DNA from 3 places in the Arthrobacter sp. Rue61a genome. Region 1 is predicted to be linked to each of the others. Evidence: riboswitches for the same ligand, from Rfam matches in the RefSeq annotation. Region 1 holds a riboswitch; each other region holds the start of a gene.
What was found. A riboswitch is a leader RNA that binds a small molecule or an ion and turns the genes downstream of it on or off. The one in region 1 is predicted to bind glycine.

Region 1 (10,707 bases):
CTCGTTTGGAGACCATGGCGATGCGATCGGTGGAGTCGAGGACCTCCAGGATGCCGGCCTCAACGGCCTCATATTCGGCGTCCTCCAAGAGTTCCTCGGTGCGGGCGTTCTGCTCGCGGACCCACGCCAGCTGCTCTTCGCCGTGGATGTCCTCGAGCCAGACGTTTTCGTCCGTGGGTTCGGGCGCGACGTCCGCTGCGTGGCGGGGGCCGGAGGCCGGCGCAGCGTCATTCTCGGGGAGTGGCGTCGGATCAGCTTCTGTGGTGGTCATCGCCCCATCCAAGCAACACTGTTCAACGGTAAGCAAGTCACGCAGAAGTTAGGCTTGAGCGTGGCTAAATCCCAAACCAACCGTGTTGCCCTGATTGGGGCCGGCCCTCGGGGCACCAGTGTCCTTGAGCGGTTGCTCGCGAATTGGGCTGCGGACAGCCCGCACGGCACCACGTTGCACATCGACGTCGTGGATCCTTATCCGGCCGGTTCGGGTCATGTGTGGCAGCCGGAGCAGTCACGACTGTTCCTCATGAACACCCAGTCGTTCTATCCCACGCTTATTCCGGAGGACCCCCAGCTCGCACCGCCGCTCGCGGGTGGTTCGTTCGATCAATGGCGTGAGGCCCGTCGTCGTGATGGCATGGGACTGAACGACGCCGAAAAGGCGGAGCTTTCCACCCTCGAATCGCACAACTTTCCCAGCCGCGCGATCTACGGGCGCTACCTTCGCCAGACTCTGGACGGATTGCTGGAACGGCTGCCCGACGGCGTCAAGGTCACCTTCCATGAGACGCTCGCCGTTGCTGCGCGCCCCGTAGCGGACGGGTTCGACGTCGAACTCGCCAGCGGTGCGACGCTCACCGTCGGTTCCGTGGTCCTCGCCCTGGGTCACATCGAGTCCCGGCTGAACCCTGAGCAGCGGTCCTTCAAGAGTGCCGCGGACGAACAGGGCCTGCTGTACTTCCCGCCTGCTCCGCCGGCTGACGTTGATTGGCAGGCTGTGCCGGACAATGAGCCCGTGCTGGTCCGCGGCATGGGCTTGAACTTCTTCGATGTCATGGGCCAGTTGACGGAGGCCCGCGGCGGCAAGTTCGTTGAGGCTGGTTCGCCCGGCGCGGGCATCCTCGAGTACCGGGCATCGGGCAGGGAGCCCCGGATCATTGCTGCGTCCCGCAGGGGCACCCCGTATCGTGCCAAGGCGGGGCTGGCGGGCTACTACCCCAGCAGCATCACCATGCGCTACCTGACGGAAGATGCCGTGGACCGGTTCCGTGCAGCGGGTATCCAGCCGGGCTTCGATCATGACCTTTGGCCTCTGCTTCACCGTGATGCACTCTGGGCCTACTATTCAACGCTTGCACGGTCCCAGCCCGCCGCGATCAAGGACCCCGCACAGTTCCTGGCTGACCTGGAGGACGCGCTCCAACCACATGCGCACACCACGGCGAACTGGGAAATAAAGGTGGGAGACGTGGTGGAAAAGCACGTTGTTACCTCCCGCCGGCTGAACCTGAGAGGGCTCGCGGCGCCGCTCGCAGGCCGTACCTTTGCTTCCCGGAGCGAGTTGGATGCCGCAATCACGGCCTACCTTGACGATGATGCCCGACGATCTGCACTCGGCGAGGCGGACCCCGTCAAGATGGCCATCGGCGCCCTCCACACCGGCCGGGCCATCCTCAAATCCGTCGTGGCGGATGGCGGAATCACCGATGAGTCCTGGCTGGCGGGTTTGCGCGGCTGGTTCGAGTCGTTCGTGGAAGGCCTCGCCAGCGGAGCGCCAGCCCTGCGATCGGAGCAGTTGGCCGCTTTGGCGCGTGCCGGCGTCGTAAGTTTCGTGGGACCGGATCCGAAGTTCAGTGTGGACCGGGGTGTTAAGCTGTTCCGGGCGGTTTCGCCGTGGGTTCACGACGGTCCGGTTGAAGCGCGGACGCTTATCGAGGCGATGTCGCCGGCAAACAGGGTGGGCATCAACCTCTCGCCGCTGCTGGAACAGCTCATGTCCGACGGGCTGGTCCGCACCAAGATCATGATGAGTGTTGAGGGCACGCCCATGCAGACCACCGGCCTGGACGTGGAACCCCATCCTTACAGGCCTCTGGCTGCCAACGGATCCATCACCAGGAACTTGTATGTCCTGGGCCTGCAATTGTCCGCTTCGCAGTGGGGGACGGCCATCGCTGCCGAGGCCAGGCCGCGCACCGGACCCGCCTACGCGAGCGGCCAGCGGACGCTCCGCGATGCTGATGAGATTGCGCGTAGCATTCTGGGCCGCTAGGGACGTGGGGTTGCACCTCTACCCGACCTTGGCTACTGTGTGAGCTGCATCACCCACTTGGGTGTGCGCGCTTTTGATCTGCGGCGGGAGAGTCCTGCCGGTACATCCCGTCAGGCGCCGTAGGAGCAAACCCTCCCCAGGAATCTCTCAGGCCCATGTACCGCCGCGGCGAGGCAACTCTGGAAAGCAGTCCGGTCACCGGGCTCACCGAAGGTGCAAGCCTTCCTGCCCTGCAGGAAGGCGGAAACTCTCAGGTCCACGTACAGAGCGGGGAGGAACCCGAATCAATGTGGCACCCCGTGCCGCCTGAACGATGGAGTTCCTTTGACGATTCAGCGCCCGCCTTCCACCGGCACAGATTCACCCCACCTCGAGCGACAACTCAGCAACCGCCACATCCAGCTCATCGCCATCGGCGGAGCCATTGGCACCGGCCTCTTCATGGGATCCGGCAAGACCATTTCCGCTGCCGGCCCATCCGTCATCTTCGTGTACATGATCATCGGCTTCATGCTGTTCTTCGTTATGCGCGCCATGGGCGAACTGCTGCTCAGCAACCTCAATTACAAATCCTTCAGCGACTTCGCCGCCGACCTCCTGGGACCGTGGGCCGGCTTCTTCACCGGCTGGACGTACTGGTTCTGCTGGGTGATCACCGGGATCGCGGACGTGATCGCAATCGCGGGGTATTCCCAGGAACTTTGGCCCTCCCTGCCCCTCTGGGTGCCGGGCCTGATCACCATCGGCATCCTCCTGCTCCTGAACCTCGCCACCGTGAAAGCCTTCGGTGAGACGGAGTTCTGGTTCGCCCTCATCAAGATCGTGGCCATTGCGGCGCTCATCATCGTTGGCCTATTCATGATTTTCAGCGGCTTCCAGTCCGACGCCGGACCGGCCAGCTTCACCAACCTGTGGAGCCACGGCGGCTTCTTCCCGAATGAATTCATGGGCTTCGTGGCCGGCTTCCAGATCGCCGTCTTCGCGTTCGTGGGCATCGAACTCGTGGGCACAACAGCTGCCGAGGCCAAGGACCCCGAGAAGAACCTCCCCAAAGCCATCAACTCCATCCCCATCCGCGTGCTGCTCTTTTATGTGGGCGCGCTGATCATCCTCATGTCCGTCACCCCGTGGACCCAGTTTGCTGCCGGACATAGCCCCTTCATCGCCATGTTCTCGCTCGCTGGTCTCGGCGCAGCGGCCACCATCGTCAACCTGGTGGTGCTGACCTCGGCCATGTCGTCGGCCAACTCTGGCATCTACTCCACGTCCCGCATGGTGTTCGGACTCGCGCAGGAAGGCGACGCACCCAAGGTTTTCGGCGCGCTGTCCGGACGCAAAGTGCCCCGCAACGCCCTGTTCCTGTCCTGCATCCTGCTGCTGTCCGGCGTCGTCCTCATGTATGCCGGCTCGGACATCGGCAAGGCGTTCGACATGGTCACTACGGTGTCCGCTGTGTGTTTCGTCTTCGTCTGGTCCATCATCCTGGCGAGCTACCTTGCCTTCCGGAAGCGCCGCCCGCACTTGCACGAGTCCTCGGCGTTCAAGATGCCCGGTGGAGTGGTGATGGTGTGGGTGGTGTTCGCGTTCTTCGCCTTCGTCCTCTGGGCTCTGACCACGCAACCGGACACGCTCACGGCCCTGTTGGCCACGCCCGTGTGGTTCATCATTCTGGGTGTCGCCTGGTTGATTCTCCGGCGCCGTCCCGCGCACTTGGCCCGTTACGAGGAGTTCAAGGCTGAGCTCCAGCGGGATGCAGAAAGGGACCGGGAACCGGAACCCGTGAACAAGTAACCGCGCAGGCCCAAAAGGCCGCAAACCAAAGGCAGGACCCCTCACGAAGAAGATCGTGAGGGGTCCTGCCTTGTACCGGCCTCGCGGGTACTGGCCTCTCGGCCCTGTGGCTCAGGGGCGGCTAGCCCCTCAGGCACCTCTGGTACTCCAACCAGGCAAAGCCGTACCGGATCCATCCCACGATGTCGTACCACTTGGACGGCTTGACGGGTGCGGTGCACTGCGGCGGGTTGGTGCCGCTTTCCGCTACGTTCACCAGCGTTTTCACCACGGTTCCGCTCTCGACGGCGGTCAGCACCAACGTGCCGGTGCCTGCAGCTGCCGCGGCGGGAACCTTGAGGTCCACCGTGGCGGTGCCCGCGGTCACCGGGACCGAACCGAGTGCCGATTCCGAGCCCTTGCCATCGACGAACACTGCATTCAGCGTTGCGTTGGCCGGGCTGCCGATGGAGGTGAGGTTCAGCTTGGAGATGGCCAGCGTAATGGACTCTCCGGCCTTGACCTCAGCCGCCGTGGAGTTGGCCACGGCAACGGAACGGCGTGCGAAGTCGGGCGAAACAGGGTTGTGCTCGCGCAGGTACTTGATCCACGCATCGCGGTCCACCAAGCCCGTGTCTTTGGTGTTGGTCCCTTCCTTGAAGACCCGGAAGTTGTCACCGCCGGTAGCCAGGAAGCTGAACGTCCCGATCCTGTACTGCTTGGCAGGATCGAGCACAGCACCGTTCACCCAGATGCCGGTGATGCGGTCACCTGCGGCGCGGGCGGCGTCGTAGGTGTAGCTGACGTTCTTGGACACGCCCAGCTGCTGGTAGGGGCGGCTGGGAATGGTGCCGTCGGCGTTGGTCTGCCACTGCTGCTCCAGGAGCGTCTTGAACTGAGCGCCGGTCAGCGACGTGGTCCAGAGATTGTTCACGAACGGCAGGACCGCGTTGGCCTCGGCGTAGGTGATGGTCCCGTCCGGTGCGTAGTACAGCTCATTACGCAGGCCTCCGGGGTTCACGACGCCGATCTCCGCCGCACCCAGTTCGGGAGCCTTGAGTGTATCCACCAGGGAGTCCGCCACCAGGTTGCCGAGCGTGGATTCGTTCGCGCGATCGTCCCGCTTGGGGGCGCCGCCGGCGGGATCCGGGGTGAAGGCCGTGGTGATATCAGCTGTCACCGCGCCTACCGGCTGGTTGCCGATCTCGGCAGCCTGGGCGAGGGCCTTGTCCACGATGGTTTTCACTGCCGCCACACGCGGGTAGGTGGCAACGAGGCTTTCAGCGGTCTCGGTAGTCCGGTCCACGATGGCGGCCTTGTAAGAGGTCACGGACTTGCTTGCGGTGTCCACTGTGAGGGTCACGCTGCCTACGTTCTCGCCGTAGTTGCCAGTCTGCACAATGGGGCGGGTCTTGCCGGTGGGCTGGCCGTTGGCGTCCAGGATCGGAGCGTCCCAGGCGTATTCCTTGTGCGTGTGTCCTGTGAAGATCGCGGCGACGTCGGGAGTGGTTTCGTTGACCAGCTTGGCGAACGGCCCGCCGGCTGCAACTTCCTGCTCCAACGTGGCGCCCTCGGGTGTTCCGGAAGCAGCGCCGTCGTGGTTTTCCACGATGATGAGGTCTGCCAGGTTGTCGGCCTTGATCTTCGCGGCAACCCGGTTGATGGCTTCCACAGGATCGCCGAACTCCAGATCCGCGATTCCGGCCGGGGTCACCAGGGACGGAACTTCCTGCGTGACAGTACCGATCACTGCTACCCGCATGCCGTTCATGTCCATCACCTTGTACTCCGGCAGGACCGGGGTGCTGGTGCCCTTCTGGTAGACGTTCGCGCCCAGGTAGGCGAACTTCGCGTTGGTACCTCCAGCTGTGACGCGGTCGCGCAGGTCCGCCCAACCGCCGTCGAACTCGTGGTTGCCTACAGCGGAAGCCTGCAATTCGAGCGCGTTCAAGACGTCGATGGTGGGTTGGTCCTTCGCCACCGAAGAAGCGAAGAGGGAAGCACCGATGTTGTCACCGGCCGAAATGAAGGCCGTAGCGCCGGGAGCAGCTGCAGCGCGGAGCTTTTCCACCGTTCCGGCGAACAGGACGGTGTTTGAGTCGATCCGCCCGTGGAAATCGTTGATACCCAGGAACTGCAGGTCGACGGTTGCCGGTTGGTCCGCAGTCAGGTTCAGGCCCACCACCACAGGATCGTGGTCACTGGCCCGGAACTCGTCCTGGGCATAGTAGTTGGTCACATTGTTGTTATACCTGCTGTACTCCAGCGCGACGGACTCCACGGAGTTGATGTTCCAGATGTCTGTTCCGGTCACCACCTTGTGGGCGGCAGGAGAAGCGAGGATGTGGTCCAGCGAGCCAACCATGCCTCCGAAGAGGTACGAGTGCTTGCCTGTACCCACCTCAAGGTCGGTGTAACCGGCGCCGGTGAGGACGTTGATGGGATCTTCCTTGGCGTAGGCGTTGAAGTCGCCGATCAGGAAGACCTTGTCCGTGCCCTTGGACGCCTGGAGGTCCTTGGAGAAGGCGAGCAGGGATTCAGCCTGCTTTGTGCGTGCGATGTTCGACGCGCCCTGGCCCTTGTCCGTGTCATCCGGGGTCGCGGCGGAGCCCTTGGACTTGAAGTGGTTCACGATCGCGATGAACTTTTTGTCATCGTCCCCGCCAACCGGCTTGAAGAGCTGCGCGAGGGGCTTGCGGGCACTTGCGAAGGCCACGGTGTCGTTGTGGATGATGGACTCGCCCACGGGCTCGGCCGCTGCCTTCTTGTAGATGAATGCTGTGCGGATCATGTCCTCGTCGCTCAGCGGGGGAGCGTTGGCGGGTGTGCGCACGTAGTCCCAAACACCGGGTGTCTTGACGTTGAGGGCATCCACCAGCTTGGACAAGGCGTCGTCGCGGTTCTTGCCGAACTGCGCCGAGTTCTCGATCTCTTCAAGGGATACGACGTCGGCGCCGGACTTGGTGATGGCGGCAACGATCTTGCTCTGCTGGCGCTCGAAGTTCTCCGCGTTGGCAGCACCGCGGGCGTTGCAGCCTTCCTTGACCGTGATCGGGTTGCCCTCGCGGTCGGTGTAGAAGACGCAGCCGGCCAGCTGGTCACCGGTGGTGGGGAAGTAGTTCAGCACGTTGAAGGAAGCCAGCTTGAGGTTGCCCCCCACGTCGGCGGGACCTTCGGGCCGGGAGGCGGTGAAGCTCGCCGGCTGGACAGAGTCAGCGTTGGCCGGGCTCAGCGCAGTCAGGGGCTGGAACTTCCAGGAGTTGTTGCCGTAGCCCAGGATGACGTCAGTCCGGAACTGCGCCGGGGAACCGACGCGGACAGGATCGGACGTGGTCAGGTAGGGCAATTGCTGGGCCTTGGTGGTGGCGTCCTTCAAGAAGTTGGTGGACGCACCGTCGTCGAGCTTGATCCCGCGCAGCGCGTTGTCCGCTACCACAGCGGCATACTCCGGCGAACCGTAGGTGGCTACCGCCGTCGGCTGTACCAAAGGCGATGTGCCGGCCGCGAGGCCGATCTCGCCGTACTGGTTCAGGGAGTAGTTGTCCGAGACCGTAAAGTCACCTTGCGGGGCCAGGAGCATGCCTTCCAGGCTTTCCCGGGCGGCCTCATTGGCTGGCAGCGTGAACGGCGTGGACTTAACCTCCGGCGCGGCTTCGGTCAGCTTCTTTAACCCCGCCGCCTCAACGGTCAGCTGGGTTTGGCTGGCGAATTCGCTGACCACACCGGTGAGCTGCACGTAGTCGCCCGGTTGGACCGTTGGCGCCGTCGACGGCGAATAGACGAACAAAGCGTCCGACGCCGTCCTGGCCGCCCCCGCGTTGTCCCCGCCACTTCCGGCGGTTTGGACGTAGTAGCCGTTGAAACCGCCGGTCGCATAGACAGCGGTGACCTTGCCGCTGGTTGTCACGGTGCTGCCAACAAACGGGCTGGCTGTACCGGTTCCTTGAATCTCGGCGATGGTCTTGACCCCGGGCTCGGGCTGGGGGTCAACGGGCGGGGTTCCGCTGCCGTTGGAGGCGGTGGGGGTGATGGTGGCGCTGAGGCTGAAATCCGCCGCGTTGGAGTCGGTGTCCGCACCATTGGTGCGGTTGAGGCTCTTAACGTCCGAGTTGACGGTGGGTGCGGTGGCAACGGCGGTCTCAAAGGTGTTGGAGGTGCCGTAGCCCAGGAGGTCAGCGATGGCTGCGTTGCCCGTCACCGACCCCGTCGGAAGGGGAGTGACGGCAGTGGCCTGCTTGGCCAGGATCAGCGTCCCGGTAGTTCCGCTGGGGTTCAGCGTGCCGGCTGCCTGGACATCGGCTTTGGGTAGTTCCGGCGCCGTGGACGTTCCGCTGTTGGTGGCGCCTTGGACCAGGAAATATCCCTTCGCGGGGATGCTGCCGGTCAGGGGCGTGATCCCCGTGGGCGCTGTGCTGGTAGTGGCAGACCGGTACTGCAGCGACCAGCCCGCCAGGCTGACCGGTGCGTCCGAGGAATTGTAAAGCTCCACGAACTTGTTCTTGAAGGCCGCACCGTTGCTGCCACCGCTGAGGTAGGCCTCGTTGATCACCACGGGCGATGCGCCGGCTGCGAGCTCATCAGCTGCAAAGGCCGGTACTGCCGTCAGCGGGGCGGTAATCAGCCCAGCCGACAGGACAGTGCCCGCCAAGGATTTCCAATGCATAAATTTCATCCGCTTGAACTTTCATCAGTGAGCCCTGTGGAGCTCCATGAATGGCGCCCACTGTCTTGTGAAGTGGGCGAGTGCCGGAAGTTACTCCCGGGTAAAGCTGCCTCGGACCTAGCTGAACACGAACGGATGAATGGAGGGTTGACCTGGGGTCAACAATGAGGGACCGTGCAACGGCCCAATAGCCCGACGACTAGGCGGTCTGGCCCAAGTCCTGGATCACCTTGAAAACGGCGCCGGTCGGGTCCGATAACGTGGCCAAGCGCCCGAAGGGTGTGTCCTCGGCGGGCTGCATAATGGTGGCACCGAGGGACGCGGCTCGCTCAGCAGTGGCGTCCGTGTCTTCCACCGCGAAATACACACTCCACATGGAGGGGACCTGCTCGGGCAGGAAACCGGAGGCATCCATGATGCCCGCCTTGGCGTCGTCACCGGCACCCAGGGTTGTGTATCGGAATTCCGGAGTGTCGCTCATGACCTCCGTGTCCCAGCCGAAGACCTTCTGGTAGAAAGTGACCGCGGACTCGTAGTCCTTGGAAAGCAGTTCATGCCAGGCGGGAGCTCCGGCCTCAGCCGCCACCTCATAGCCCTTCATTTCACCGAACTGCCAGGCGCCGATTGCGGCGCCTGAGGCATCCCCGTACATGGCCATGCTGCCTTGCTCGGGGACCTCCATGGGTTCAAGGAGCACCCGGCCGCCGTTGGCGGCAGCGGCCTCGGTGGTTGCTTTGATGTCGTCGGTGCGAAGGTAGGTGGACCAAACGTCCGGCATGGCCCCCATGTCCGCCTGCTTCTCCATGATGCCCGCAACCATCCGGCCATCCTTGGAAGCCGTGATGTAGCCGCCGTACTTTTCCTGGTCTCCGGTTTCATAGGTCCAGCCGAAAAGTGCCGTGTAAAAGGCCTTGGCCTTCTCCGTATCGGACGTCACAAGGTCGATCCAGCAGGGGGAACCGGGAGTGATGTCAGGCTTGGGCATGGGTAAGGCTCCTGTGGTTGTGCCGCGGCCAAAACTGCGGCTGATGTCTGTGTGGTGTGGAGACAGACAGAACACTATGCGGGGCCTCTGACAGTTTCAATGATCTTCCGGTTGTGAGTTATCAGTTCCGCACGGGAACCCTGGCTCAGACGCAAGAATGCCCCGGGTCCTGGGACCCGGGGCACCTCATTCGCGGAAGGTAAGGGATTTGAACCCTTGGTACGGGGTTACCGCACACTGGTTTTCAAGACCAGCTCCTTAGGCCGCTCGGACAACCTTCCTCGCCTAGTAGTGTTTCATAGGGAGTTGGCTGTTCCAAAACATCACGTCTTCCGGCCCCTGCCCCGGGGTCTGGAGACAAGCAAGAAACCGGGAGTTCGTCATGAAAGCCGTCTACATCTCAGAGCCAGGCGGGCCCGAAGTCCTCGAAATCCGCGAGGTCCCCTCTCCGGTGCCCGGCGAGGGCGAGGTGCTGATCGACGTCGTGGCTGCGGGCCTGAACCGTGCGGACGTCCAGCAGCGGCGTGGCTTCTATCCGCCGCCCCCGGGCGCCTCGGAAGTTCCTGGCTTGGAGGTCTCCGGCCGCATCGCCGCTTTCGGCCCCGGCGTCACCAAGGCATTCTCTGTGGGGGACAAAGTAGTGGCACTGTTGTCCGGCGGTGGCTACGCCCAGCAGGTCGCCGTCCCGGCGGAGCAGGTTCTCCGGATTCCCGACGGCGTGGACCTGATTACGGCCGCCGCGCTGCCCGAAGTTGCCGCCACGGTGTACTCGAACCTGATCATGACCGCTCAGCTGCAACCCGGCGAGACTGTGCTCATCCACGGTGCAACCGGCGGCATCGGCACCATGGCCATCCAATTGGCCAAAGCCTATGGCGCAAAGGTGGCAACCACGGCGGGCACTGACGAGAAAGTAGGCACCGCCAAAGCCTTCCTGGGTGCCGATATCGCCATCAACTACACCGAAGAGGATTTCGCTGAAAGCCTCAAGGCGCATAACGGAGGCAAAGGCGCGGACGT
Region 2 (10,707 bases), 1.0 Mb from region 1:
CTCGGGTTGGGCTTCATATTCTCATGCTGCCCCGCCCCTGTTTCCAACCGGTTGCCTGTGCGTCACGTTTCGGGGACAGCTCAGTGAACGCAAGAGCCCGGCGTTCTCGCGGAGAGAACGCCGGGCTCAAGAAGCAAACGGGAAGGATCATCCCGCGATGGCTGTCCTAGCGGATCCGGTCGGAATCGAGGTCCGGGTCGAGGTCGGAAACCTGGCCTGCGTTGCGGGCGGCGGCTGCGTCCTTCAGGAGGTCGCGGATCTCGGCCAGCAGCGCGGTGTCTGCAGGCAGCGGCTCTTCCTCGGGCTCCTCGGTGGAGAGACGGTCCTTGACCAGGGAATTGATCTTGTTCATGGGCGCCACGAAGATGAAGTAGACCACGGCAGCAGTGATCACGAAGGTCACCAGGGCGGTCAATACGGCGCCGATGTTGACGAGCGTGGCGGGGTTGTTCTCCCAGATCCTGAAGCCGAGCCCGTCAGCGTTCATGCCGCCGGCGGCGGCAATGACGGGGTTGATGATGTTGTTGGTGAAGGCTGTAACGAGCGCGGTGAATGCACTGCCGATAACGACAGCAATGGCCAGTTCGATCACGTTTCCGCGAAGAATAAAGTCCTTGAAACCCTTAAACATGGATGGTCCTCCGGTTGGGTGCGTTGTCTGCCTCAGCAGAGAACAAACTACCACTCCGAGGTTTCAAGGGGTTGTCACAGGGATGTGAGAGAGGGGTGGGGTGAAGGGCTCGGGATGTGAGAGAGGGTTGGGGTGAAGGGCTCGGGATGTGAGAGAGCGATGGCCGTTCTCTCACATCCCGGCGGGCAATCAGGCAATCAGTACTCTTCAGGCGAGCAGGGACCTGGTGTGGTCATTCAGGAACATGCCGCGGGGATCGAATTCCCTCCGCACCTGGATGAAGGTGTCCAGCTCGGGATAGAGGCGTTCCAAGCGGCTGCGGGTCATGAAGTGGATCTTTCCCCAGTGTGCGCGGGGTTCGAATTCCTGCAGCACCGCATCAGCATCCCGGAAGAACTGCCAGTAGTCGGTGCCTGGCTCCGTGGTCAGAGTAATGACGGTGCTGTCGCGGCCTTGGAACTGGGACATGTAGGCGTCGTCGGACTTCACCCAGCGGACCTCAACCGGGTACTTCTGCTCGGGATACTTGCTGCGGATCAGTTCCTGGATGGCTTCGACAGCCACTAAGCCGTCCTCGCTGCGGACGAAGTACTCAAGTTCGTGGAACTGCGTGGTGAAGCCGCCCGGGTAGATCCGGTAGGAACGGTCCAGCCGGGCACCCTCAACAGTGGAGAGCTGGCTTTCATCCTGAACGGAAGCCACGTTGTACCGCTTGGTGTAGCTCCGCCCGCTCATGCTGTGGTCCGGTGAACCGGGCAGGTCGAGGAGTTCACACGAGTCGTCTTCCGGGCACCAGAGGAACGAGTAGTGCCGGTTGTCATCGATGTCGGCCTGCCAAGTAGCGGTGGTTTCAGCCCAGGTGGGATACGTGATCTGTTCCTGCAGGTAGTAGCTGTCCTCGACGGCCAACTCGACTTCCAGGAAGATCCCCAAGGTTCCCAGGGCTACCTGTGCCGCCCGGAGTTCACGGATTTGGCCCTCACCGATTTCGACGATCTGGCCGTAGCCGTTGATCAGCTTCACCCAGCGCAGTTTGGACGAGAAGCTGCCCAGGTCCTTGCCGGATCCATGGGTGCTGGTGGCCAGTGCCCCGGCGATCTGTTGCTTGTCGATGTCGCCCTGGTTGCTGAGCGCCAGTCCCTTGTCCCACAGGGCGTCCCCGAAGGCGTTGATGGTGGTGCCGGCCAAAGCCCGGGCGCGGCGTCCCACTCGATCAGTGCCGGTGATGGCAGAGAGACCGGACATGTCCATCAGCACGCCGCCGGTCTGGACCAAGGGTGAGGACGAATGTCCTGAGCCGACCGCCCGCACGGGCAAGCCCTCGCGGATGGCGAAACGGACGGCGTCGAGCGCTTCTTGTTCGTTCCTGGGCCGAACCGTAAAGGCTGGCGTCGCGCTCTGGTTCCCGCCCCAGTTGGTCCAGGTGACATCTGTACCGAAAGGGGCGGTGGGGGTGGTTGCGGCCGGTATGCCGGATGCCCGGGAAACACGAGTGGTCATGGTGAAAGCTCCGTTGCTTGTCTGAACGCTCACGCGCCGTGGTTGATCATGACGTGCTTGGTGCGCGAGTAATCATCCAGTGCGTAGAGCGAGAGGTCACGGCCGTAGCCGGAACCTTTGAATCCGCCCCACGGTACCTCGCAGGCCAGCACAAGGTGTGCATTGACCCAGACGGTGCCGAAGTCCAGTTGCTTGGGAATCCGGAGGGAAAGGCTCGAGTCGCGCGTCCACACGGAGGCTGACAAACCATACGGGCTCTCGTTGGCTCGCGTGACTGCTTCCTCGGTGCTGCTGAAGGTCTCCACGGTGACGACGGGTCCGAAGATTTCGTGCGTGGCGATGTGTGCGCCCGCCGGCACGTTGCTGATGACGGTGGGCTCGATGAAGTAGCCGGGACCTTCCATGGTGGATCCGCCGATGGCCACGTCATGGCCCGCAGCGCGCGCTTCAGCCAGCGATTCCTTGACCCGCTCGTAGTGCGGGAGGGAAATCATGGGACCGATTTCGACGTCGTCACCGGCGTCTGGAGCACCGATCACCAGGGTGCTGACCTCGCGGACCAAGTGCTCTGTGAATTCTTCGGCCACGGACTCGTGGACCAGCACGCGGCAGGCAGCGCCACAGTCCTGCCCGGCGTTCCAGAAGCCGGCATTGCGTACACCCGCAGCGGCGGCACGGAGGTCGGCGTCAGGGAAGACAACAACGGGAGCCTTGCCACCGAGCTCCAAGTGGACGCGCTTGACGGACTTGGCAGCGGTTTCGGCCACAGCCTGGCCGCTCACGACGCTGCCCGTCAGCGCGACCAAAGCAATGTCCGGATGTTCGGACAGCCTCTGCCCAACGGTCCGGCCGCGGCCCGTGACGACGTTGAGGATTCCATCCGGAATGCGGCCGGCCAGCACCTCCACCAGTTTCAGGGTGGACAACGGGGTTTGCTCGGACGGCTTGATGACGATGCTGTTGCCCGCAGCGAGGATGGGTGCGATCTTCCAGGCGGCCATCAGCAGCGGATAGTTCCAGGGAGTGATGACGCCAACCACTCCCACAGGTTCGCGGAGGATCACGGACGTGTGGTCCGTGGCGTAGTCGCCGCCGGCCATGGAGGTCAGGGTGCGCGAGGCTCCGGCCATGAACCGGAAGGTGTCGATGGTGCTGGAGACATCGTCTTCGGAAACGGCCCGCGGTTTGCCGGTGTTGGCGGACTCGATGGCCTCGAACGCTTGGCGGTTCTGCTCGATGATAGTGGCGATGAGGTTCAGGACATCGGCGCGTTCCTTCGGGGTGGTGGCACCCCAGGTCTTTTGGGCTACGACGGCGGCTGCCACAGCGACGTCCACATCATCGGCCGTGCCGGCCTGCACCGAGGCGATGACCTGCTCCGTGGCGGGATCCACGACGTCGATGGACTGGCCTGAAGATCCGGGGACGAAGGAACCGTTGATGAAGTGTCCTGCTGGAGGCAAAGGCAGAGGGAGGGCGCCGGCGATATCCGGAGAACCTCCGGTGGAGCGTCGGACGGTGAACTGTTCGGTCTGGGTTGTAGTCATGATGATTCGCTTTCGTATGAGGGGCTGATCAGATGAGGGGCTGATCAGGTGAGGTCGGCGGTGATTGCAGGGGAGGGAAAGGGGGCGGCTTCAGGCTTCTGGCCAAAGATGCGTGCCGCGCAGTAATAGAGGGGAGCGACGACTACCAGGCCGACGATCCAGGAGATGTCCACGCCGCCCATCGCGGCGGCCAGCGGGCCGGTGTATACAGCTGTTGCCGAGAAAGGGACCTGGATCAGGGCGCCTGCTATGTAGGAGCCGATGGCGACCCAATTGAACCGCCCGTACACGCCGCCGTCGCGCTTGAAGAAGTCTTCAACGCGGTAGTCGCCGTGCCGCAGAAGGTAGTAATCCACCAGGTTGATGGCTGTCCAGGGAACCAGGACGTACATCAGGAACGACAGGAAGTTGGTGTAGAAGAGGATGAAATTGTCGCGGGCAAACAGGGCGATGCTGACGGCGACGACGAAGAGAATGATCGCGGCGACGCTGCGGGTCTTGGCGCGCGGCAGCCAATGGGGTTTGAACGTCTGGCCGATGGTGAGGGTGCACAGGACGCCGCAGTAGAGGTTCATGGCGTTGGAAGCCGCAACGCCCAGGCAGAAGATGCCGACGATGATCAGCGTCCACGGTTGGAGCATCGCGCCCAGGCTGCCAACAATTTCGACATCGCCGGCACTCATGGACACTGCGAGCGTACCCACCAAGGCGCCGAGGATCATGGGGAACAGGGTTCCCAGCACACAGCCCGAGTAGGAGGCCCAGAAGGCCGGGGCCGAGCCCGTCCCTTGCGGCATATAGCGGGAGTAGTCCGAGACGTACGGCGCATAAGCCAACTGCCACAGCGCCGAGACGGAGATGGTCCCCATGAAGCCGACCCAGTTGAAGTTGCCCTGCTCCAGGAAGCTGGCCGGAAGGCCATGGACCAGGAGGATCCACCCAAAGGCCAGCAACAAGGCCAGACCGGCCGCGACACTCAAAACGCGTGCGTAGGCATGGATGAGCCGGTAGCCGAAAATCGTGGCGATAACGCTGACCACACCGATGATGACGATGCCCGCGTCAACGCTGATGCCGGGACTGACGGCCGCCATTGCTTCGCCGCCAAACACCAGGTTCGCCGCGAAGAATCCGACGTACATGATCACCACGATGACCACGATCAACAGTGCCCCGAACGACCCGAACTGGCCACGGGTCTGGATCATCTGTGCCACACCCAATTGCGGTCCTTGGGCAGAGTGCAGCGCCATGAAGATGCCGCCCACAACGTTGCCGATGATGATGCCCACGATCGCCGGAACAAAGCCCAGGCCGAACACCGTAGTGGCGAGTCCGCCGGTCACGATGGTCATGATCATGATGTTGGAGCCGAACCAGATGGTGAAGAGGTCCCGGGCCTTGCCGTGGCGCTCGTTGGCCGGGATGGGCTGGATGGTCTTGTCTTCCAGCCGGGGAACCTCAGCGGTGGGCGCGGTGCTCATGACGCGGTCCGGGATGCCGAAGCCAGTTCGCGGCCAGCGGTGGCCTTGCTGCGGTTCACCATGAGGCCGAGAAGGTCGAAGACCAGGGTGGCCGCGGCGACCGTGGTGATATCAGCGTGGTCATACGCCGGGGCGACCTCAACGACGTCGGCACCCACGATGTTGATGCCGTTCAGTCCGCGGAGCAGGGCAAGGAGTTCGCGGGAGTGGAGCCCGCCCATCTCCGGGGTGCCGGTGCCGGGTGCGAACGCCGGATCCAGGACGTCGATATCGATGGAAACGTACACCGGGGTATCGCCCAGCCGGTCCTTCACCCGCTGAATGGCCGCCGGGACCCCAATAACGTCCAGGTCCGAGCAACGGATGATCTGGAAGCCGAATTCGTGGTCGCGGAGGAAGTCGTTGCGGTCATAGACCGGGCCGCGGATACCCACGTGCATGGACTTGTCCTCCACAAGGAGGCCTTCCTCGAACGCCCGACGGAAGATGGTTCCATGCGTGATGGGCTGGTCGAAGTAGGTGTCCCACGTGTCCAGGTGGGCGTCGAAATGCAGCAGTGCCACCGGACCATGAACCTTGTTCAGCGCTCGCAGCATGGGCAGGGCGATGGTGTGGTCGCCGCCGATCGAGATGAGCCGCTTGTCCTCGCTGAGCCCGTTGCCTCCGCTGATCAGGGGCAACGCCTGCTCCTCGATCTCGCGGACTGCCCTAGTGATGTCGTAGGGGGTGCAGGCAATATCGCCGGCGTCCACCACTTGGGCTTCGTATACCGGTTCAACGTCGAGCTCCGGGTGATAGCCCGGGCGGAGGAGCCGGGAGGCCTCGCGGACTGCGGCAGGGCCGAAACGGGCGCCCGGCCGGAAGGAGGTTCCGCCGTCGAACGGTACTCCTACGATCGCGATGTCGTAGTCCGGGACGCGGTCAATTTGGGGGAGACGGGCGAAGGTACCGAGTCCTGCATACCGGGGAACTTTGGTTGCGTCGACAGGGCCGATGGGCTGATGCGTTGCCATTGAAGAATCCTTGGGGTGAGGGGTGCTCGCCGTTGAGCGGGAAGTAAGTAATTCCATTCTTGGTGACGCCGATCACTCCGAAAAGCGCTACATTGACTACAAATGGTCGAGGCGTTTAGACGAATGTCTAAGAGGTGCCTGAAATGGCGCCAACCCCTCATCGAACGCAAGGAAAACAGGACCCCGCATGGCAATCACCGTGGCTGAACTCGTGGCCGAGCCTCAACTCGGGCTCACGCTCCTGGCAGGATCGGCGGGCCGGGACAACCGCATCACCTGGGCCCACACCTCGGATCTGCCCAGACTGTGGGAATGGGTGACAGGCGGCGAGCTCATGATGACCAACGGCCTGTCCATCCCGCCAGACGCGCAAGGTCAGGTGGCGCTCGCAGAGGCCTTGGTGGACAGCGGTGCCAGCGCCTTGGCGATCGGTGAGAAGATGCACGCGCCGCCCCTCACCGCGGAATTCCTGGCGGCGTGCGAGCGGCTGCCGTTGCCACTGGTCAACATCCCGTATCCGCTGCCGTTCATCGCAATCGCCCGGTCGGTTGCCGAGTCCTCACTGCTCGAAGAATCGCGCCGACTGCGGCAGACGGCCCGCGTCTACGATCTGCTCCGCACCGCCGGAGCTTCCGAGGACCATTGGCAGAGCCTGGTCCAGCGGCTGGCCACTGAGCTCGACGCAAACCTGTTCGTGGTGGACCGACGCTGCCTCCATCCCTGGCATCCGGACGGGCAAACGCTGCCAGAGTTCCTTGCCGAGGAATGGGCTCCGCTGTCCGGGCAGGTGTCCCTCGCCGGAAAGAACTTCCAGTGGCACCGCATCCGGGGCCGTCACGTGCTCACCATGGACATTCCCACGCATGCCAATGCGCTCCTGGTGGTGCTGCCCAACAGCGAACCGCACCCGGACGCCGTCGTACTCCTTCACGCCGCAACCGTGCTGGGACTGCAGCTTTCGCGCATCGTTTTGTCGCTGGAAGGCCGCCACCGGCTGGCCGGCGAGTTCCTCCTGCAGGCAATGGACGGACGCTTGGGCGCGGCCGAAATGGAGAGCCGGCTGGCAGCTTTCGAGGTTTCGCCCCAGGATTTCCTGCTCGCCTCGATGTCGGCGGGCGGCGGAGACAGACAAGCGGACGACGGCGACAGGCTGGCCAATGTGCACATCGAACTGTGGAGGCACGGGGTTGCGTCGGCGTCGTTGAAGCGGAACAACAGGCTCCATGTGGTGGTCCCGGCCGACGTCCCTGACCACGTCCTGGCGCACTGTGCCGGGGCGGATGCTGCGATCGGGATCAGCGCGCCGGCGGCCGTTGCCAACATCCAACGCGCACTGCAGGAATCCCTCTGGGCGCTTGGCTCCGCCCGTGCCAACAAGCTGGCACTGGCCCGCTATGCGGAGGGGCCGTCATGGCTGGGGCTGACGGGTTTCGAGGAAGGAACGGCGCTGGTTCGGCGGCTTTTAGGCCCGATTTTCGACTACGAGCAGAGCCAGGAGGGCGATCTCCTCGTCACGCTCAGGACGTATCTGGACTCGCAACGGTCCTGGCAAAAGACCGCAACGGCGTTGTTCGCGCACCGGCAAACCATCATCTACCGGATACGGAAAATCGGCGAGCTGACGGGGCTGGATATGGGTGAAACGTCCACAGTTGCCCAGCTCTGGTTCGCGCTGCAAATCCATGAGGCGATGCATCAGTAACTTCACCTTGCTTGCGCTTTTTCAAAACAACCAGCTATGGTGTGAAGCGTGTCACTCACGGTGACGCAACGCTTTTGATCTGCGGCGGGAGAGCCCTGCCGGTACATCCAGTCAGGCGCCGTAGGAGCAAATCCTCCCCAGGAATCTCTCAGGCCCATGTACCGCCGCGGTTAGGCAACTCTGGAAAGCAGTCCGGGTAACCGGGCTCACCGACGGTGCAAGCAGGCAACCATTCCTGCGGAATCTCTCAGGTCCAATACAGAGCGGGGAGGAACCCACATCATCGAGCGCTCACTGGGCGCCTGAATCATGGAGTTCCTCTTGACTGTTCAATCAACCCCCACCGCCTTCGCGGACCGGCACATCGGCGCCCGTCGCCAAGCCGATGTTGACACCATGCTCAAGGCCATTGGCTACGACTCTGTCGACGGCCTGGTAGACGTCGCGGTCCCCGATTCGATCCGCCAGGACACTGCCCTGAAGTTGGAGGACGCCCTCACCGAGGTCCAGGTCCTGACCGAGCTACGGAAGCTCGCTTCCAAGAACAAGACCGCTGTGCAGATGATCGGCCAGGGCTACTACGACACCGTCACGCCCCCGGTCATTCGCCGCAACATCCTTGAAGCTCCGGCCTGGTACACGGCTTACACCCCGTACCAGCCGGAAATTTCCCAGGGCCGCCTCGAAGCGCTGCTCAATTTCCAGACCATGGTGCAGGACCTCACCGGCCTGCCCGTTGCGAACGCTTCCCTGCTGGACGAAGCCACCGCCGTGGCCGAGGCCGTGTTGCTCATGCGCAGGGCCAACAAGAACCAGACTGCCAAGGACGGTAAGACTGTCCTGGACTCCGACCTCCTCCCGCAGACCATCGCGATCGTGAAGGGTCGCGCTGAGGCGTTGGGCTTCGAGGTGGAGATCGCTGACCTTTCGGCGGGCCTTCCCGACGGCGACATCAATGGCATCGTGCTCCAGCAGCCGGGCGTTTCGGGCCGAGTCTTCGATCACTCCGTCGTGATCGCCGACGCCAAGGAACGCGGTGCGCTGGTCACCGTCGCGGCTGACCTTTTGGCGCTCACCCTCATCACGCCCCCGGGTGAACAAGGTGCGGACATCGCCGTCGGAACCGCGCAGCGCTTCGGCGTGCCCCTGTTCTTCGGCGGCCCGCACGCGGCCTACATGGCGGTCCGCGAAGGCATGGAGCGCACACTTCCCGGCCGTATCGTGGGCGTTTCCAAGGACAACGCAGGCGTCCCCGGGTACCGTCTGGCCCTCCAGACCCGCGAGCAGCACATCCGCCGCGAAAAGGCGACGTCCAACATCTGTACAGCGCAGGCCTTGCTGGCCATTGTCGCCTCGATGTACGCCGTCTACCACGGTCCGGAAGGCCTGAAGGCGATCGCCGAAACCGTTCACGGCCATGCCCGCACCCTTGCCACAGCGCTGAAGAAAGCTGGCCGGGAACTTACGTCCGAGTCCTTCTTCGACACCCTCACAGTGCGCGTCCCCGGCAAGGCTGACAAAGTCATCGGCGCCGCCGAGGCACGCGGCATCAACCTGCGATTCATCGACGCCGACACCGTTGGGGTGAGCATTGATGAAACCACGACGCCGGAGGTCCTCTCCGCGGTGGCCGTCGCCTTTGGAGCCGGTCCGGTAGGGGACGCAGCAGGGTTCGAACTGCCCGCAGACGTGGTCCGAAGCAGCGACTTCCTGCAGCACCCGGTGTTCAACACGCACCGTTCCGAGACGCAGCTGTTGCGCTATATCCGCAGGCTGTCCGACCGGGACCTCGCACTGGACCGCACCATGATTCCGCTGGGTTCGTGCACCATGAAGCTCAACGCGACTGCTGAGATGGAAGCGATTTCCTGGCCTGAGTTCGCGTCGATCCACCCGTTCGCTCCGGACCACCAGACAGCGGGTTGGCGGGAACTGATCGAAGACCTGGAAGCCGACCTCACCGAGATCACGGGCTACGACCAGGTCTCCATCCAGCCGAACGCCGGTTCCCAGGGAGAGCTGGCCGGCCTGCTGGCCATCCGTGGATACCACCTGTCCCGTGGTGACCAGCAGCGCACTGTCTGCTTGATCCCCGCGTCGGCCCACGGTACCAACGCCGCGTCCGCGGTCTTGGCCGGGATGAAGGTTGTGGTGGTGGCCACGGCTGCCGACGGCACCATCGATCACGCAGACCTGACCGCCAAAATCGAAGCCAACAAAGACGTCCTGTCCTGCATCATGATCACCTACCCCTCCACGCACGGCGTTTACGACGCCGACGTCCGCGAAGTCTGTGACGCGATCCATGCAGCCGGCGGCCAGGTGTACGTTGACGGTGCGAACCTGAACGCGCTGGTTGGCCTGGCCCAGCCGGGCAAGTTCGGCGGTGACGTATCGCACCTGAACCTGCACAAGACTTTCTGCATCCCGCACGGCGGCGGTGGACCGGGCGTTGGCCCTGTTGCTGCGAAGGCACACTTGGCTCCGTTCATGCCGGGCGATGCGAACAAAGCAGCGCACGAGGAAGGGCATGGCGTAGCCATCTCGGCCTCACGTTACGGTTCCGCCGGCGTCCTGCCGATTTCCTGGGCCTACGTGAAACTCATGGGCGGCCAAGGCCTCACCGACGCCACGAAGTCCGCGCTGCTCGCAGCCAACTACGTTGCCTCCCGCCTGGACGAGCACTTCCCCGTCCTGTACACGGGCGAGGGCGGACTTGTTGCCCACGAGTGCATCCTGGATCTGCGTGAACTGACCACCCGCACCGGAGTTACCGCTGAAGACGTGGCCAAGCGCCTCATCGACTTCGGATTCCACGCCCCCACGCTCG
Region 3 (10,707 bases), 150 kb from region 1:
ACGCCGTGGCCACAACCTTCGCGTTGCCCGCGTTCGGGACCACCAGGAACTTCTCGGAGCCGCGGCGGTAGGTGATGAGGTCATCGATGATGCCGCCGTCTTCCTGGCAGATCAGCGAGTACTTTGCTTTACCGTCGGCCATGGCGGAGATCTTGCCCACCAAGGCGTAGTCGAGGAACGCGGCTGCCTCGGGACCGGTGACCCAGACTTCACCCATGTGGGAGAGGTCGAACAGGCCGGCGGACTTGCGGACTGCGTGGTGCTCGGCCAACTCGGACGAGTACTTGAGCGGCATCTGCCAGCCGCCGAAGTCGGTGAAGGACGCGCCGAGCTTCTTGTGCTCTTCGTAGAGAGCTGTGTAGTTCTCAGTCATTTTGTGGGACCGTCCTAGTTCTCGAAGTCTTCGATCGGCGGGCAGGAGCAGACCAGGTTGCGGTCTCCGGCTGCGCCGTCAATGCGGCCAACGGGCGGGAAGTACTTGTCCTGCTTGAGGTGGTGGACCGGGAAGGCGGCCTGCTCGCGCGGGTACGCACGGTCCCAGTCAGAACTTACGACGGCGGCGGCTGTGTGCGGCGCGCGGCGAAGCGGGGAATCCTGCACGGAGAAGTCACCGGCAGCAACCTGGTCGATTTCCTTGCGGATGGTGATCATGGCTTCGATGAAGCGGTCGATCTCCACGAGGTCTTCCGATTCGGTGGGCTCCACCATGAGCGTGCCCGCCACCGGGAAGGCCAGGGTAGGCGCGTGGAAGCCGAAGTCGATGAGGCGCTTGGCAACGTCCTCAGCGGTGACCCCGGTCTTTGCCGTCAGTTCACGCAGGTCCAGGATGCACTCGTGGGCCACGAGTCCGCCTTCGCCGGTGTACAGGACCGGGAAGTGGTCGTTGAGGCGGGATGCGATGTAGTTCGCGGCAAGCAGCGCGGACTTGGTTGCCTCGGTGAGTCCCTGGCCGCCCATGAGCTTCACGTAAGCCCAGGAGATTGGAAGGACACCGGCGGAACCGAAACGGGAAGCCGAAATCGGGACGTCGTTGCCTTCGGTCCAGGAGGCTGCATCGCCGGGCATGAACGGTGCGAGGTGTGCCTTTGCAGCTACGGGGCCAACGCCGGGTCCGCCGCCGCCGTGGGGGATGCAGAAGGTCTTGTGCAGGTTCAGGTGGGACACGTCGCCGCCGAACTTGCCCGGCTGGGCCAAGCCAACCAGTGCGTTGAGGTTGGCGCCGTCGATGTACACCTGGCCGCCGGCCTCGTGGATGGCGTCGCAGACTTCCCGGACGTCGGCGTCGTACACACCGTGCGTGGACGGGTAGGTGATCATGATGGCCGAGAGGGCGTCCCGGTTAGCTTCGATCTTGTTCTTGAGGTCAACGTGATCGATGGTGCCATCGGGTGCCGTGGCAACCACAACCACCTTCATGCCGGCCAGGACTGCCGACGCTGCGTTGGTGCCGTGGGCTGAGGCGGGGATGAGGCAGACGTTGCGCTGTTCGTCGCCACGGGACAGGTGATAGCCGCGGATGGCCAGCAGTCCGGCGAGCTCACCTTGGGAACCGGCGTTCGGCTGGATGGAGACTTGGTCGTAGCCGGTGATTTCGGTCAGCTGTGCTTCGAGGTCGGTGATGAGTTCACGCCAGCCCTCAGTCTGGGAATCCGGAGCGAACGGGTGGATGGAGGCGAACTCCGGCCAGGAGATGGCTTCCATCTCGGCTGTGGCGTTCAGCTTCATGGTGCACGATCCCAGCGGGATCATGGTGCGATCCAGCGCGAGGTCGCGGTCCGAGAGCTTGCGGATGTAGCGCAGGAGCTGGGTTTCGGAGCGGTGCGTGTTGAACACGGGGTGCTGCATGAAGTCGCTCGTACGCTCAACGGAACCTTCAAGCGCAAAGCCTTCAGCGGCTTCAGTGACCGAAGCGCCGAAGACATCAAGGAGACCGCCGACAATTTCAGATGTAGTGGTCTCATCGACGGAAATTCCCAGAGTGTCAGCGTCGATGCCGCGCAGGTTGATGCCCTTGGCCTCCGCTGCGGCGATGATCTCGGCAGCCTTACCGGGGACGCGGACGGTGATGGTGTCGAAGAAGGAACCGTGAAGGACCTCGACGCCGGCAGCCTTCAGGGACGCTGCAAGGGTACGGGCGTGACCGTGAGCGGTTTCGGCGATCGCCTTCAAGCCCTCGGGGCCGTGGTAGACGGCATACATTGAGGCCACGATGGCGAGCAGCGCTTGCGCGGTACAGATGTTGGACGTGGCCTTCTCGCGGCGGATGTGCTGCTCGCGGGTCTGCAGCGCCAAGCGGTAGGCGGGGACACCGGCGTCGTCCTTGGAAACGCCCACCAGACGGCCGGGCATGGAACGCTCCAGGCCCTTTTGGACGGCCATGTACGCGGCGTGCGGGCCGCCGAAGAAGAGCGGAACGCCCAGGCGCTGTGCGGAACCAACGGCGATGTCGGCGCCCTGCTCACCTGGAGGGGTGATGAGGGTCAGTGAGAGGAGGTCGGCAGCGACGGTCACCAGCGCGCCGCGTTCCTTGGCGTCAGCGATCACGGCGGAGTGGTCGAACACGCGGCCGGACACGCCGGGCTGCTGGAGGACGACGCCGTTGATGGCACCTTCCGGGAGGCCAAGGGAAAGGTCAGCGACCTCAACCTCGAAGCCGAGCGCTTCGGCGCGGCCCTTGACGATGGCGATGGTCTGCGGGAGGCAGTCTGCGTCGAGGACGGTCTTGCCATCCTGAACGGCCTTGTTCTTGTTGGCGCGGCGCATCATGAGGACGGCCTCGGCCACAGCCGTTGCTTCGTCCAGGAGGGAGGCGTTGGCGATCGGCAGGCCCACCAGGTCCTGGACCATGGTCTGGAAATTGAGCAGCGCTTCGAGGCGGCCCTGCGAGATTTCCGGCTGGTAGGGGGTGTAGGCGGTGTACCAGGCTGGGGACTCGAGGATGTTGCGGCGGATCACCGGGGGCGTCACGGTGTCGTAGTAGCCCTGGCCGATCATCTGAACGGCGGTCTTGTTCTTGGAAGCGAGCTTGCGCAGCTCAGCCAGAACTTCAACTTCACTCAGTGCGTCCTGAAGGGTGAGGGCGACATCCTGGCGGATGTCGTTCGGGACGGCGGTGTCGACCAGCGAATCGACGGTGTCGTAGCCGACGGACTTGAGCATGGTCTCAATGTCGGCCTGGCGGCGGGCGCCGATATGCCGATCGACGAAGGTGGTGGAGGCAGAACTAACCGTCACGAAGGAACTCCATTACTTGGGCAGCGTTTGGGTACGCCACAGCGGCTGGGTTCCTCCCCGCTCTGTATTGGACCTGAGAGTTTCCGCGCGTTGCGTGAACAACCATCGCTTGCACCGTCGGTGAGCACAGCACTTTCACCCTGAGGTGGGTTCCGTGCCTGCTGCTTTCCAGAGTTGCCTCGCCGCGGCGGTGCGTGGGCCTGAGAGATTCCTGGGGAGGGTTTGCTCCTACGGCGCCTGCATCACTTGCTTGCAGGACTCTCCCGCCGCAGATCAAAGGCATGTTCAGTTGTGTGTGGGCACCGCGTTGGGCACGCCACAAGGGTTAATTGTCCTACGTCCGGGGCGCTGCAGCAAATGGATGAATCGCTACTTCCGTAGCCGTTCGAGGACTCCCAGCAGGATTTCAACGTCGGCCTCCCGCCCGGCGTTTCCGCCCTCCTGCCCGCCTTCAAAAATCGCATTGAAATAGAGGCCGTCGCCCATGTAACTCACAGCTTTGGCAACCTCGGGTCCAACATCCTCCGCCAGCACGTCCAGCCACCGTTGCTGGATAGCAGCAAACCTGCGGCGGGTTTCCTCGTGAGCCACCTCAGCCAGCCTGGTAGCGGCGACGAAGGCCCGATCCATGGGCGTATCTGCCCAGAGCGAGGACCTGATGAAGTAGGCAGCCGAACCATCCGGTGCTGCCTTCATCAGTTCGGTATCTTCATCGGCGAGCAGGTCCAGGCGCTCCAAAAGGGCCGTGGTCAGCGCTTCCTTATTGGGAAAGTGGTACAGCAGCCCACCTTTGGACACCCCTGCGCGCTTGGCAACCGCATCGAGAGTGGCAGCCCGCTCCCCTACCTCAATAAGGAGGGCTTCGTAGGCATCCAGGACGGCATCCCGGGCAACTGGTTTTCGTGGCATAGGTACATCATTCCCTAAAGGCTTGGGGGGTTCCATTTGAAACTGTACCGTCTGGACGGTACAGTAAGTGACATGTACTCGCCGTCCTCAACCCAAGCACCCCGTTCCGCTCGTCCCGTTAAGGGCCAGGCAGCACCGTGGCGCGATTGGACGGCTCTGGCGCTCCTGATGTTCCCGGTACTGCTGGTGGCCGTCGACAACACCGCGCTCACCTTTGCCCTGCCCGAGATTGCCCGATCCCTGGAGGTTGGCGGCGTCCAACTTCTCTGGATCGTGGACGCCTATCCCCTGGTCCTGGCCGCGTTGTTGGTGTCCATGGGCAACTTGGGCGACAGGATCGGACGACGCCGGTTGCTGCTGATCGGCAGCACAGGCTTCGCTGCGGTGTCGGCTGCTACGGCATTCGCACCGACCGCGGAATGGCTGATTGCCGGACGCGCCGGCCTTGGCGTCTTCGGCGCCATGCTGATGCCCTCCACGCTCTCCCTGATCCGGAACATCTTTACCGACCCGAACCGTCGCCGGCTAGCGATCGCTGTCTGGGCTGCCGGCTTCTCCGGCGGTGCCGCCCTCGGTCCGATCTTCGGCGGTTGGCTGGTTGAACACTTCTGGTGGGGTGCCGTCTTCCTTGTGGCAGCTTTCCTGCTCCTCCCGCTCCTGGCTTTCGGCCGGGTCCTGATTCCCGAGTCCAGGGACGCCAATCCCGGCCGTGTTGACGTGCCCAGCATCTTCCTGTCCGTAGTCACCATGGCGCCGTTCGTTTACGGCATCAAGGAATTCGCGGTTCACGGTTTTGGGGCGTCCGCAGCTGCTTTCATGGGCCTCGGCGTGGTGATGGGCATTCTTTTCGTCCGTCGTCAGCAGCGGATCGAGAACCCCATGTTGGACGTTGCCTTGTTCAAGAACAAGGTGTTCAGCACGGCAATCGTGGCGAATGTCCTGTCCCTGTTCTCCATGACGGGCTTCATCTACTTCTTCGCCCAGCACTTGCAACTTGTTGAGGGCCAGTCCCCCATGGAGGCAGGCATCGCGATGATCCCCGCCCTCCTGGCTACGGTTGTCGCCGGCTTGCTGGTGGTGCCGCTGGTCAAGCGCGTGCGGCCTGGATTCGTTGTGGCCGCGGGCCTGACGCTCAGCGCCGTGGGCTACTTGATTGTGGTTGTGGGCGACCACGGCAGCGGACCCGTGTTCCTGTTGTCAGCCCTGACTGTCCTCGCAGTTGGTGTGGGTGCCGCGGAGACCATCTCCAACGACCTGATCCTGGCCTCAGTGCCGGCCGACAAATCCGGAGCGGCCTCGGCCATCTCCGAGACCGGCTACGAGCTGGGATCGCTCCTGGGAACCGCTGTACTCGGCTCCATCCTCACGGCGTCCTACCAGCACAACCTGATCATTCCGGACGGCATCTCGGAGCAGGCTGCCGGGAATTCCACGGAAACGCTGGCCGGCGCTGTTGATGCGGCGGCCGCACTTCCGGCCCCGTTGTCAGAGGCATTGACACATGCCGCCCGGACAGCTTTCGAGTCCGGTGTTCACATCACTGCGGCGATTGGGCTGGTACTGATGGCTGGCGCGGCAGTGCTCGCCGCCGTCGTGCTCCGGCGTGTGCCGAAGGCGCAGTAAAGGCACAGCGCCGACTGAAGCTAGACAGCTTCGGTCGGCGCTGCTTTTTGTCTACGCCGGCTGTCAGTCCGCACTGCTGTTCTTCGGCTCCAAGAAGTTCCGGGCTGCGGCCACCCCGGCTTCGAGGTCCCCGATACCCGGACCACAAATGGCCCCGAGTACTTCCACAGTGATGTTGGCCCCTTCACTGATGGCTGCCATCAGGTCCGCGGGTGCGGGAATGTGACGCGTGCCTGACCTTCGGCTGGCGTCACCGATCCAGTCAACAATCTCCTCGGCAAGGGCCTCGTCGGATTTCATCGGGAAGCCGACTGAAAGGAAGCCGTCCGCGTGGTCGTATTCGGCGCGGGCCCAGGATCCTCCTTCAAACCCAAAGACGAAACCGATCGGAACGCCCTCCCGCGGAAGGCCAGCGTTCCACCAGTCCGGGGTTTTGGCCAGCAAGTTCATTTCAACGTCCGAGTCCCCGCCGGTGCCGCTGAGCACGTTTTCGCTGGCCTCGTGGTCGTGGCCGTAGAGCAATGCCCTTTGGTCATCGAGGACGTCCATGGCCACCCAGTTGCCTCCGCCGTCGTCATGATACATATGGTTCTGGGAGCCGTTGCAGGAGTCACCGTACCCAAGGGCCGTCTTAACGGCCGACACTACTGCCCACCGACGGGCCAACGATTTCGGGGTAGGGATTTCCATGCCGATCAACCCATCGCGAACTCCCCAGCAGAATCGGTCAGAGGCGGCGTAAATACTGACAAGCTTCTTCCCTGATGTCTCTACTCGGGCACCTACCGGCAACGTCAAGGCTCGAGCCAAATTTCCCCTGCGCCTGATAACGTCGTGCACGGGCAACACTTCCTGATCTGCAGCTGCCCCTGGTCCCACTACCCAGCCCGAATCATTTGGCTCTGTGGGTTCCTCCCGCCTTAGGGTGACTCGCGGCATGTCCAATGCCGACGGGGACACACGTAACGTCTGCCCCAACTTCACAGGCGACCAGGCCGTCTCACTCACGGACTTGCTCCACGTCGACTGAACTGCCAACAACGTAGCGGCGTAGCTCAGATCCCAGGTAGAAGACTCAAGACCCGGGCCGGAAAGGTCCACAGCGCTGACACGGAAACTCTTTCGGGCGGTCTGGTGCAGATTGAAGTACCAGGAGCCGTGTGAATACCGGAGACCATCGACCAGATCCTTTGGATCAGCCATGGAAACCGCTCCTAGAATGACCTCCACGGCAGAACCGCAGTCCTCCCGGGCCAGACCTTCCACCGTGATCGCACCAACCTGCACCCTGAATGTGGAGAGACCCGACGGCGGCTCCGGAATCGGCGTCAAAGGTGCTGCCCTTTTCCTGAAGATCACGTCAACCTGTCCTTTCCTCACTTCGTGTTCTTAGTCGGTAGTTAAGTAGCGGGGAAAGACGGATCGTGATGCAAAGACGCACATCGACTGAAGCTAGACAGCTTCGGTCGGCGCTGCTTTTTTGTCTACGCCGGCCGTCAGTCCATCAATTCTGTCGAGGGCGTCGCTGAGTCGGGTGACTGTATTCCATAGTTCTGGATGCTGTTTCCTAATTTCCTCCAGTGCGGTGCCCGCGGAGGTCAGGGATGCGAGGTCGAAGCTCACGTTGGTTCGTGCTCCGGCTATGGCTGCGCGGAGGGCTCCGAACCCGACCACGACATCTGCAATAAGCGCAGGATTGCCGTTGGAAGCGAGCCAGCCGAGATCTTCAATGGCGTCGATGGCCCGCTCCCCCAGAACCGCTGATGCCTTGGCAGCATGGACGGACGCTTGATGTATTGCTTCGTCGCGTTCCGGACCGGGGTCGAGACGGAAGGCAGCGCCGAAGGCGTTGGAGGCGGACGCGTCGTCGTCGGCTAGTTGAAGGGCAATTCGTCGGAGTTCGTGCGCCCGGGAGTGGATGCCGTTCAGCTGTTCGCGCTGGGCCTCCTCCGCCTCGGTATATCCGGCCACCATGGACGTCAACGAGGCCGCGATGGAGAGCATGACCCCGTCCCTGCACCCCCGCCCGGCGATCCGGTGGACTCCGCCAAGGCTTTGGTCCACTCATCAACTGTGGATATCTGCGTCGTGACTGATTCAGAATCGTTCATGCCATCCAGTGTGCCGGGGCTTCCCCGCCTTTGCAGCTTCGGGCTGGATACACTGGCCAGACCTAGGCGTCGAATGAAAAGGGCAGACTCATGACCATTGACCTCGAAGAGCTTTACAAGGACCTGCACTCCCATCCTGAGTTGTCCTTCCAAGAGACCCGAACTGCCGGGATCGCCGCGGGTTACCTCGAAGAACTTGGCTTCACCGTTCATCGCAACATCGGAAAGACCGGGGTTGTTGGCGTTCTGGACAATGGGCCCGGACCGGCGGTGATGCTCAGGGCAGACTTGGACGGCTTGCCCGTAAAGGAAGCAACGGGCCTGGAGTACGCAAGCACGGCGATGGGTGTTGATCACGAAGGCAAGGACATGCCGGTCATGCACGCTTGCGGCCATGACGTGCACGTGACCTGCCTTGTTGGCGCGGTGGAGGTTCTGGCCGCGCAACGTGATGAGTGGCAAGGCACACTGATCGCCGTGTTCCAGCCGGCCGAGGAATGGGGCGGCGGGGCGGAAACCATGGTGGCCGATGGCTTGTACGACACTGTGCCGAAACCGGACGTCGTCCTGGGCCAACATGTGGCCCCCTTCCCCGCCGGATGGTTCGGTGTCCGTCCCGGCGTCACCATGGCGTCCGCCGATTCGCTCAACATCACCTTGCATGGTCGGGGCGGGCACGGATCACGCCCCGAGACCACTGTTGATCCGGTGCTGATGGCGGCTGCAACCACTGTCCGGCTCCAGGGAATTGTGTCGCGTGAGCTCGCCGCCAGTGACTCCGCGGTGGTGACAGTTGGGCAGATTCACTCCGGGACCAAGAACAACATCATTCCGGAAACGGCAACGTTGGGCCTCAGCGTCCGGTCATTCAGCGATGCCACCAGGGATAAGATCCTCGGTTCAATTGAGCGCATTGCCCAGGGCGAAGCCACAGCATCAGGTGCTCCCAAGGAACCGGAGATTCATTTCGAAGAGCACTTCCCGCTGACCGTCAACGATGCAGCTGCCACTGCGAGGGTGTCGGCAGCTTTCACGGCAAAATTTGGCGAAACGCAGATCATCGACCCCGGTCCCGTGTCCGGCAGCGAAGACGTTGGAGCCTTGGCGAAAGCTGCCGGCGCTCCCCTGGTTTTCTGGTTCCTAGGAGGGGCCGAGCCTTCCTTGTTCAAGGAGTGGGCAACAACGGGTCGCCTTCCCGAGGACATTCCGTCGAATCACTCGCCCTACTTTGCGCCCATAATCCAGCCGACGCTGGCACGCGGAACTGAAGCTCTGGTGACGGCTGCGCGGGAATTCTTGGCCGCTGAGTCGTAAGGCCCAGCCTTCTGCAGCAAGGCCGCAAAAGGTAAGGCGCTGCGAGCGCAGCGCCTTACCTTTGCTTAATTCTTAAATCAGTCCAGCTTCTTCGATCGGGTCAAGGGATCCCTAGACTTTCTCGTGGATGCGGTGGATCCTCGGTTCGGAAACCTCGGATTCCCTGCGACGGCGGGCCAGGAAGGTAAATAGCGTTCCTTCCGTCCGTGGACGGCTCTGTGCAGGTTCCTGGTCCTTGGGTGCCTCAGACGTGCGTGCTTCAGGCTTGCGCACGGAGTCCTTCTTCGTGCGCCGCTCGAAGTCGTCATAGTGCGCGTAGCACATGACCAACCTCCTTAGTGGCTGTCCCTTAATCGTCCTCCCGTCAAAGCGACAAGTCGACTGTTTTCGCCAGCCTTCAGCTGTATCGGCGCTGAGTTGTACTGGCGCGCGCCCAACGAGCTCATCGAACGAATACTCTCCGGCATGACCGGCACTCCTGCGTATGTCCGCAACGCGAAGATGGAGGTCGAGTCCACCCGCTGGGCACGCCATAACGTCCATTTCCACAGGACCGCCAGGAAGACGTTGCGAAACGCGTTGGCGGGAGAAATCGAACTCACCGGGTTCCTGGCCAGCTGGACGGCAGCCCATGCGTCGCCTCACGGCGCTGAGCTGCGGTCCGGCGAGCCCCTAACGTGACACGGTTGAAGACCGCGCTGCTTCCACGGCAAGCCTCGTCTCCTCGGCGATGAGGTCGGCATTGATAGCTGCCCCGGCCATGACACCTGCGGCTGCGGAGGCCATGACCTGTCCCATGAGGTCGGTGACGTTTCCGGCAGCGTAGACACCCGGCACTGACGTTGCACCGCCCATGGGATTGACTTCAACGTGGCTTCCAACCCCCATAGGGTGCTCCACCGAGGGAACGCCCAGGGATTCCAGCACGCCGCTCCGTGCCTCCATGCGGGAGCCAGTGACGACGGCTTCCACAGGAATCACAGTGCCGGAGGCCAGCACAACACCGGTCAGGACGTCATGAGTGACTTCCAATGCTTGGACACGCCCGTCCACGACGGTGATGGAACGGGCAGCCAACTGCTCCCACTGTTCGTCCGTCGGTTCCACCACGTCATTCAGGAACAACGTGATGTCGGAGCTCCATTGGCGGAACAGCATCGCCTGATGCAACGCCATTGGTCCCGAGCCTATGATGCCGATCTGCTTTCTCCGCACTTCCCAGCCGTGGCAATAGGGGCAGTGCAGGACGTCTTTGCCCCACCGTTCACCAAGACCTTGAACGTCCGGCAGCAGGTCCACCAGTCCGGTGGTGACCAGCAAGCGCCGCGCTCTCGCCGTTTGGCCGTCGGCCAGGTCCACCTCAAAGGCGAGCACGGAACCCTCCGTGAGGCCCGTCGTCGAACGCGCCGTAACGGCGACGCCCTCCACGATGGCTGCCCCATACTGGTTCGCCTCCGCGCGTCCGAGTGCCAGCAGTTCCTTGGGATTGATCCCGTCCCGCGACAGGAAGCCATGC

Region 2: another riboswitch for glycine. It lies ahead of gcvP (aminomethyl-transferring glycine dehydrogenase); the one in region 1 lies ahead of cycA (D-serine/D-alanine/glycine transporter).
Region 3: another riboswitch for glycine. It lies ahead of gcvP (aminomethyl-transferring glycine dehydrogenase); the one in region 1 lies ahead of cycA (D-serine/D-alanine/glycine transporter).

Annotation. Positions count from the first base shown of each region.
Region 1 is NC_018531.1:836,539-847,245, forward strand. Features, by position in the region: gene ARUE_RS04005 (prolyl oligopeptidase family serine peptidase) at 1-271, opposite strand, end outside; gene ARUE_RS04010 (FAD/NAD(P)-binding protein) at 332-2,269, shown strand; glycine riboswitch at 2,344-2,442, shown strand; gene cycA (D-serine/D-alanine/glycine transporter) at 2,594-4,060, shown strand; gene ARUE_RS04020 (ExeM/NucH family extracellular endonuclease) at 4,182-8,711, opposite strand; gene ARUE_RS04025 (VOC family protein) at 8,902-9,687, opposite strand; tRNA gene ARUE_RS04030 (tRNA-Ser) at 9,881-9,968, opposite strand; gene ARUE_RS04035 (NAD(P)H-quinone oxidoreductase) at 10,070-10,707, shown strand, end outside.
Region 2 is NC_018531.1:4,538,369-4,549,075, reverse strand. Features, by position in the region: gene ARUE_RS20805 (ACT domain-containing protein) at 1-17, opposite strand, end outside; gene mscL (large conductance mechanosensitive channel protein MscL) at 167-631, opposite strand; gene ARUE_RS20795 (D-arabinono-1,4-lactone oxidase) at 839-2,131, opposite strand; gene ARUE_RS20790 (aminobutyraldehyde dehydrogenase) at 2,161-3,678, opposite strand; gene ARUE_RS20785 (purine-cytosine permease family protein) at 3,723-5,162, opposite strand; gene speB (agmatinase) at 5,159-6,175, opposite strand; gene ARUE_RS20775 (PucR family transcriptional regulator) at 6,363-7,877, shown strand; glycine riboswitch at 7,953-8,051, shown strand; gene gcvP (aminomethyl-transferring glycine dehydrogenase) at 8,199-10,707, shown strand, end outside.
Region 3 is NC_018531.1:991,027-1,001,733, reverse strand. Features, by position in the region: gene gcvT (glycine cleavage system aminomethyltransferase GcvT) at 1-373, opposite strand, end outside; gene gcvP (aminomethyl-transferring glycine dehydrogenase) at 388-3,234, opposite strand; glycine riboswitch at 3,413-3,510, opposite strand; gene ARUE_RS04730 (TetR/AcrR family transcriptional regulator) at 3,604-4,143, opposite strand; gene ARUE_RS04725 (MFS transporter) at 4,216-5,766, shown strand; gene ARUE_RS23650 (hypothetical protein) at 5,830-6,969, opposite strand; partial or broken gene ARUE_RS04715 (cyclodeaminase/cyclohydrolase family protein) at 7,219-7,877, opposite strand; gene ARUE_RS04710 (amidohydrolase) at 7,968-9,191, shown strand; gene ARUE_RS24620 (hypothetical protein) at 9,303-9,515, opposite strand; gene ARUE_RS24615 (hypothetical protein) at 9,657-9,872, shown strand; gene ARUE_RS04695 (NAD(P)/FAD-dependent oxidoreductase) at 9,864-10,707, opposite strand, start outside.